DNA from 2 places in the Actinocorallia lasiicapitis genome. Region 2 is predicted to be linked to the other one. Evidence: riboswitches for the same ligand, from Rfam matches in the RefSeq annotation. Region 2 holds a riboswitch; the other holds the start of a gene.

Region 1 (3,402 bases), on a different contig from region 2:
TCGGGGAAACGCCGAGGGCCCGGGCGGGTGCGCGTCCATGGTCGGTGATCCTATGACCGGTGGAGCGTGCACGAGCCGGGGCCCTGGGACGAGGCTTGTCACACTGAGATTTACCGTACTGCGGCCTACTTGGCGGGCGCGTAGTCCGGAATGCCGTAGCCGACGATCTGGCCGGGCTTGCGGACGTGGGTCTGCACCTTGTTGGAGGTGTTGCCCTCGACCGTGTAGACCTTGCCGTTCTTGGCCTTCTCGACGATGCCGACGTGGTCGATGGCGTCCAGGCGCTTGGAGCCCTTCCAGTCGAAGAAGACGATCGCGCCGGGCTTGGGGGTGTTGCTCCACTTGCCGTTGGCCTTGAACCACTTGGCGTGGGCGACGGTCCAGGCGTCCTGGCCGACGGTGTCGGCGGCGCCGACCTGGCTGGCGGTCCAGGAGACGAACATGTCGCACCACTGGGCGGCGAGGTAGCCCTTGCGGCTGCCGCCGTCGCGGGAGATGGTCTCACCGGCGCGGTCGGTCTTGGAGTACCACTCCGAGAACTTGGTGTGGCCCTTGCGGTCTTCGGAGTGGCCGAGCTGGCTCTTCGCCTTCGCGATCATGTCGGCGGCGGTGGCGGTGGCGGCCTTCTCGGCCTTCTTCTGCTCGGACACGGCGGCCTTCTCGGCGTCGGCGACGGTGCCGCCGGACAGGATGGCCTCGGGGAACGGGTACTGCGGCAGCGCGATGGCCTGGGCGGAACCGGCGGGCTTCTCATCGGCGTTGGCGGCCGAGACGGCGAAGGTGCTGACGGCGGCGGCGCCGGCGAGGAGGCCACCGGCGATCTTCAGAGACAGATGGGCGGACTTACGGTGCAGACCGGACATACTGCTTTGCTCCTAGCTTTCCATGCCGCCTACCGGGTTAGCTGACGGATTCGGGCCTGGAATAAGCCCTACGGAAGCAGCGAGTGGAGCGTTCCAGCTCGCCTTTCCCGATTCACCCCGTGCTCCGGCGCCTGTGCGCCGCAACGATTGGGTCCCCGGCTCCGCTGTGAAGCGGACTCGGCGGGAGGACGGCCTCGACCGAGGTCGCGTCCCGCGAATATGACTTGATGAAGGAAGAGGTTCAGCGGTATCGGAAGCCCCGGAGGGTTCGGGGGCTTCCGACCCGCACGGCACGGCCCCTAGTAGGGGCGGACCGCTCCGTTGAAGGAGTTCTTGCGGTACTTGTCGAGCAGAACCTGGCGGACGTGGTCTCCGGTGCGCGGCGAGTGGATCATGTAGACCTTCTTGCCGACGACCTTCGACACGATGCCGACGTGGCTACGACCGCCGTAGAAGAACACCAGGTCGCCAGGGGCGAGGTTCTTCCACGAGATCTTGTTGCCGACGGCCCGGTAGATCGAGCCGGTGGTGCGGGGCAGCTTCACGCCGGCCTTGCGGTAGACGTAGCCGATCAGACCGGAGCAGTCGAAGGCGTTGGGACCCGACGCACCCCAGCGGTACGGCTTGCCCTTCTTCTTCTTGGCCCAGGTGAGGGCCTTCTGCGCGGTCTTCTGCCGCTGTGACCAGGACTTCTTGGCCTTCTTGGTCTTCGTCGCCGTCGCCACCGAACTGGTGGCCGCCTCGGCCTGCGCCGGGACGGCGAGGACCGGGGTCATGACCGCGGTGGCGGCGAGCAGGCCGGTGGCCAGCTTCACGCGTCTACGGCCGGACGAGGGCAGGCAGGTGCCAAGGTTGCGGGACAGGGGAATCTCCACTCTTCCATGCGCCTACCGGGTTAGCTGACGGGTTCGGACTGGAAGTTCGTCCTACGGCCACCCACCGCTGCGAGCGAGAAGCTCAGCTCATGGGCGGCCGATTCACCCCGGGGTACCGCGGGCATGACGGACACCGATTGGGGGCGGTGCCAGTTGCCTGCGGGATTGGGTCCCCGGCTCCGCGAGATTCGCGGACTCGGCGCTGTCGCGACGACCTGAGGGCGTGATGATGCCCAGACGGAACACCCTTGTCGGTTCCGTCGCAGTCGTGCGACTTACGGGTTTGGGGTTGTGACGCCGTACCGTAGATCTCTGCCCTGCGCTTCCATGCGCGGCCTCGGTGTCTTCGACGACACCGGCTCTCGGGACAGCCGGTCGGCGGGTGTCTTTATCAGACAGCTCCACTGCGACGCCTGGAGGGCGCCGCCCGTTGTGGCAACGCTTGGATAACGTTGCGACTCTTCGAAGGTATCAAAGAACCGTGGAAAGGCAAACGCGACGCAAAAGAACGTCTGCGCAGGTGAAGCGGGCTTTGCCTGTGGAGTGACACAGGTCTCACCCTGTGACGCCGGTTACACAGGGCGTCAGGGACGGGCCGCACCGTAATAAGTAGAGCGGTAGTACCCAGAGGTAATCGAAACCACCCGAACCACATCACCCGTGGACGGAGCGTGAATCATCTGCCCGCCGCCCACATAGAGGCCCACATGGCCGAGCTGGCGGAAGAAGACCAGGTCACCGGGTTGAAGGTCCGCGTAGGCGACCCTCTTGTCGGCCAGCGAAGCCCACTGCGCCGCGGCGTTGTGCGAAAGGGATACACCTGCGGCACGCCAGGCCATCATGGTCAGACCCGAGCAGTCGAACCCGTTGGGGCCGTCGCCGCCGTAGACGTACGGCTTGCCCTTCTGGGCGAAGGCGTAGTCGAGGGCCTTGCGGGGGGCGCCGCTGGCCGGGCCGTCGTAGGTGCCGCCGGTCGGGCCGGTCTTGGGCTTGTCGGGGTCGACCCCGAGCTTGCGCAGCAGCTTCTTCTGCTCGGCGACCTGGCCGTCGATCTCGGCCTTCTGGCCGCGGATCTCCTTGACCTTGACCTGGACGGTCGCCAGGGAGTCCTTGGCGCGGCCCTTCTCGCGCTCGCGGCGCTGCGCGGCGTTGAGGAACTCGCGGATCTTGTCGCCGCGGCTGGTCGACACCTGGGAGAAGAGCGAGACCTGGTCGAGCAGGTTCTGCGGGTCGCCGGACGACACCAGCGAGGCGACGTTCATGTCGCCCGACTTGTAGGCGTCCTGGGCCATCTGGACGATCCCGAGCCTGGCCTTGTCGAAGTTCGCGGTTTCGCGTTTGGCGGCGCGGTCGGCGGCGTCCATCTTCCGCTTGGCGATCTTCAGTTCGCCGTTGGCCTTGTTCAGCTTGTCGACGAGCAGGTCGACCTTGTGGTTGAGCTTGTTGAGCTGTGCCTGGACCTGCGCCTTGGTCGGCTTGGGCGCGGCGTACGCGGCGCCGGGCAGCGACCAGACCAGCGTGACGGCCAGGGAGAACGGGACGCAGGCGGCCGCCCAGCGACGGGGGAGCTGACGATTGGCCACGGCTGACGAACGCCCCTTCTTGCACTGGTTTGTCAGCTGTTGACCTTAGTGAAGAACACCACCGCCGCTCAACCTAAACGC
Region 2 (3,402 bases):
TAGTCAGAACGCATGGAAAAAGCCCGCCTCCTCCTGGTGGGAGGGGGCGGGCTTCGGTGTTCGGGGAAGTTAGTTGCGCTTGGCGCGGGCGGCGGTGCGCTCGCGTTCCTTGGAGTCGAGGACGACCTTGCGGAGGCGGACGGCCGTGGGGGTGATCTCGACGCACTCGTCTTCGCGGATGAACTCCAGGGCGGCTTCCATGGAGAGCTTCTTCGGCGGGGTGAGGCGGTCGAACTCCTCGGCCGTGGAGGAGCGGATGTTCGTCTTCTGCTTCTCCTTGGTGATGTTGATGTTCATGTCGTCGGCGCGCGAGTTCTCGCCGACGATCATGCCCTCGTACACCTCGGTGGCGGGGTCGACGAACAGGGTGCCGCGTTCCTGCAGGTTGAACATGGCGTAAGTCGTGGCGTTGCCGGAGCGGTCGGAGACCAGGGAGCCGGTCGGGCGGGTGCGCAGCTCGCCGAACCACGGCTCGTACTTCTCGAAGACCTGGTGGGCGATGCCGGTGCCGCGGGTCTCGGTGAGGAACTCGGTGCGGAACCCGATCAGGCCGCGGGCCGGGACCAGGAACTCCATCCGGATCCAGCCGGTGCCGTGGTTGGTCATGTGCTCCATCCGGCCCTTGCGGACGGCGAGGAGCTGGGTCAGCGCGCCGAGGTACTCCTCGGGAGCGTCGATCGTCAGGCGTTCCACCGGCTCGTGGATCTTGCCGTTGATCTCCTTGGTGACGACCTGCGGCTTGCCGAGGATCAGCTCGTAGCCTTCCCGGCGCATGGTCTCGACCAGGATGGCGAGCGCGAGCTCACCACGGCCCTGGACCTCCCAGGCGTCGGGACGCTCGGTCGGCAGGATCCGCACCGAGACGTTGCCGACCAGTTCGCGGTCGAGCCGGTCCTTGACGAGACGGGCGGTGACCTTGGTGCCCTTCTCGCGACCGGCGAGCGGCCCCGTGTTGGTGCCGAGCCGCATCGAGATGGCGGGCTCGTCCACGGTGATCAGCGGCAGGGCGACCGGGTTCTCCGGGTCGGCGAGGGTCTCACCGATCATGATCTCCGGGATGCCCGCGATCGCGATGATGTCGCCGGGGCCCGCGGACTCGGCGGGCTTGCGCTCGAGCGCCTCGGTCATCAGCAGCTCGGTGATCTTCACTCGCTGCATGGTGCCGTCGGTCTTGCACCAGGTGACCTGCTGGCCCTTCTTGATCGTGCCGTTGTGCACGCGGCAGAGCGCGATACGGCCGAGGAAGGGGGACGCGTCGAGGTTGGTGACGTGCGCCTGGAGCGGGGCGTCCGGGTCGTAGGACGGCGCCGGAATCGTCTCGTTGATGACCTTGAACAGCGGCTCGAGGTCCTCGGAGTCCGGCATCTCGCCGTTCTCGGGCTTGTTCATCGAGGCGCGGCCGGCCCGCGAGGAGGCGTAGACGATCGGGAAGTCGATCTGCTCCTCGGTGGCGTCGAGGTCCATGAAGAGCTCGTAGACCTCTTCGATGACCTCGTCGATCCGCGAGTCGGGGCGGTCGACCTTGTTGATCACCAGGATGACGGGCAGCTTGGCTGCGAAGGCCTTGCGCAGCACGAACCTGGTCTGGGGCAGCGGCCCCTCGGACGCGTCCACGAGCAGCACGACGCCGTCGACCATGGACAGGCCGCGCTCGACCTCACCGCCGAAGTCGGCGTGGCCCGGCGTGTCGATGATGTTCAGCAACATGCCGTTGTGGCGTACCGCGGTGTTCTTCGCGAGAATGGTGATCCCCTTCTCGCGCTCGAGGTCGTTGGAGTCCATGACGCGGTCGTCGACCGACTGGTTGTCGCGGAAGGCCCCGGACTGCCAGAGCATGGCGTCGACGAGGGTGGTCTTTCCGTGGTCGACGTGGGCGACGATCGCGACGTTGCGCAGGTCATCACGGGTGGCGATGGGCATGAAAGTCCGGCTTCCTCATGTCGGATTCGCCGCGCCTACGTGATCTCCAGATCGGACCCTGGCGGCGTGAAAGAACGTATGTGCACCCGATTCTAGTCTGCTCGCGGCCCAGCCCCTGACCACGAGGTGGAGTTTGTCATCTCTTGACCCTTTGCATATGTTCCGTCCCATTCCGGTCGCTGCGTGACCGGGAACGCCGAATCCCCGCACCGTGCGGGGAGCCGGGGACCCACGTCCCCCCGGGGTGAATCCGCTCCCCAGCGGTAGGGCGACTCTCCGCCCGAACCCGTCAGCTAACCCGGTAGGCGCCCGAGAGAGGAACCCCGTGAAGGGTGCCCGATTCGTGCTGGCCGCCTCCGTGGCGGCGAGCCTGAGCGTCATCGCTTTCCAGCCCGCGGCTCAGGCCGCCGCTCCCTCCCCCACCGCACTCCAGGACCGTCTCGACGCCCTGACGGCCGAGGCCGCGAACCTGCGGATCGAGGTGCGGCAGCGCACCGACGCCTCCGTCCTGGCACGCGACGGCGCCGCCTTCGACGCCACGGCCCTGGCGGGCCTCACCGACCAGGCGACCGAGCTCGCCCCGCAGGTGGACGCCGCCCGCGACCGCGTCTCCACCATGGACAAGATCTCCGACTGGTTCGGCGGCAACGCCGACGCCGAGCAAGCCGACGCGCTTGCGGGACGGCTGTCGGCGCTGCGCGCACAGATCACCACGACCTCCGCCGCCGCGGACTCCTCACGGCTCGACGCCGAGCAGGCCGGTGACGCTGTCGAGGCCGCCGAGAAGGAGGCCGCGGACGTCGCCGCCGAGCTCGGCACGGTCAAGGCGCAGCTCACGAAGTACTACACGGTCGGCGGGGTGACGATCTTCGGTGACTCGGTCGCCGCGAAGGCCACCCGCGCGGCGCTCGGCAAGCTCGGCAAGCCGTACGTCTGGGCGGCCGCGGGCCCCGACGCGTTCGACTGCTCGGGCCTGGCCGTCTGGGCGTACGCGCAGGCCGGACGGAGCGGGCTCGACCACTACACCGGCGCGCTCTACGACACGGGGACGAAGGTGGAACGTTCGGCGCTCAAGCCGGGCGACCTGGTCTTCTTCCACCCCGACCGGCACCACATGGGCATCTACATCGGTGACGGGAAGATGGTGCACGCGCCGTCGTCCGGCGACGTCGTGAAGATCACAGAACTCGCGGAGCGCGACGACTACAACGGGGCCGTCCGGCTCTGATCGCGTCCCGGTAAAGTCCCGGAAAGTCCCGGAAACGGAAGAAAGGCCCTCTCCGCACCGGAGGGCCTTTCTCAGTAGTAGGTATTTCGGAAGTAGGTACTTCTGGATCGGTGACTTTCGGATCGAAGGAGCCGGGATGATCAGCGGCCGATGTAGGTGTCGGCCGCCGGGAGCGTGGTGCCGAACGCACCGCCTGCGGCGAGCAGGGCGGTGGCGATATCACGCTGGCTGAGGTAGGTGAGACCGGCGACGAT

The links. Region 2 has a riboswitch for cyclic di-AMP ahead of ACYVE7_RS18805 (C40 family peptidase). Riboswitches for the same ligand answer to the same signal wherever they lie in the genome.
Region 1: linked by a shared signal. The riboswitch ahead of ACYVE7_RS14595 (C40 family peptidase) and the one ahead of ACYVE7_RS18805 (C40 family peptidase) in region 2 are both predicted to bind cyclic di-AMP.

What each region holds. Positions count from the first base shown of each region.
Region 1 is NZ_BAAGZI010000106.1:2,827-6,228, reverse strand. It holds gene ACYVE7_RS14605 (ATP-binding cassette domain-containing protein) at 1-48, shown strand, start outside; gene ACYVE7_RS14600 (CHAP domain-containing protein) at 126-863, opposite strand; cyclic di-AMP (ydaO/yuaA leader) riboswitch at 875-1,056, opposite strand; gene ACYVE7_RS14595 (C40 family peptidase) at 1,163-1,738, opposite strand; cyclic di-AMP (ydaO/yuaA leader) riboswitch at 1,731-1,950, opposite strand; gene ACYVE7_RS14590 (C40 family peptidase) at 2,323-3,321, opposite strand.
Region 2 is NZ_BAAGZI010000164.1:2,764-6,165, forward strand. It holds gene typA (translational GTPase TypA) at 70-1,920, opposite strand; cyclic di-AMP (ydaO/yuaA leader) riboswitch at 2,105-2,243, shown strand; gene ACYVE7_RS18805 (C40 family peptidase) at 2,246-3,148, shown strand; gene ACYVE7_RS18810 (hypothetical protein) at 3,289-3,402, opposite strand, start outside.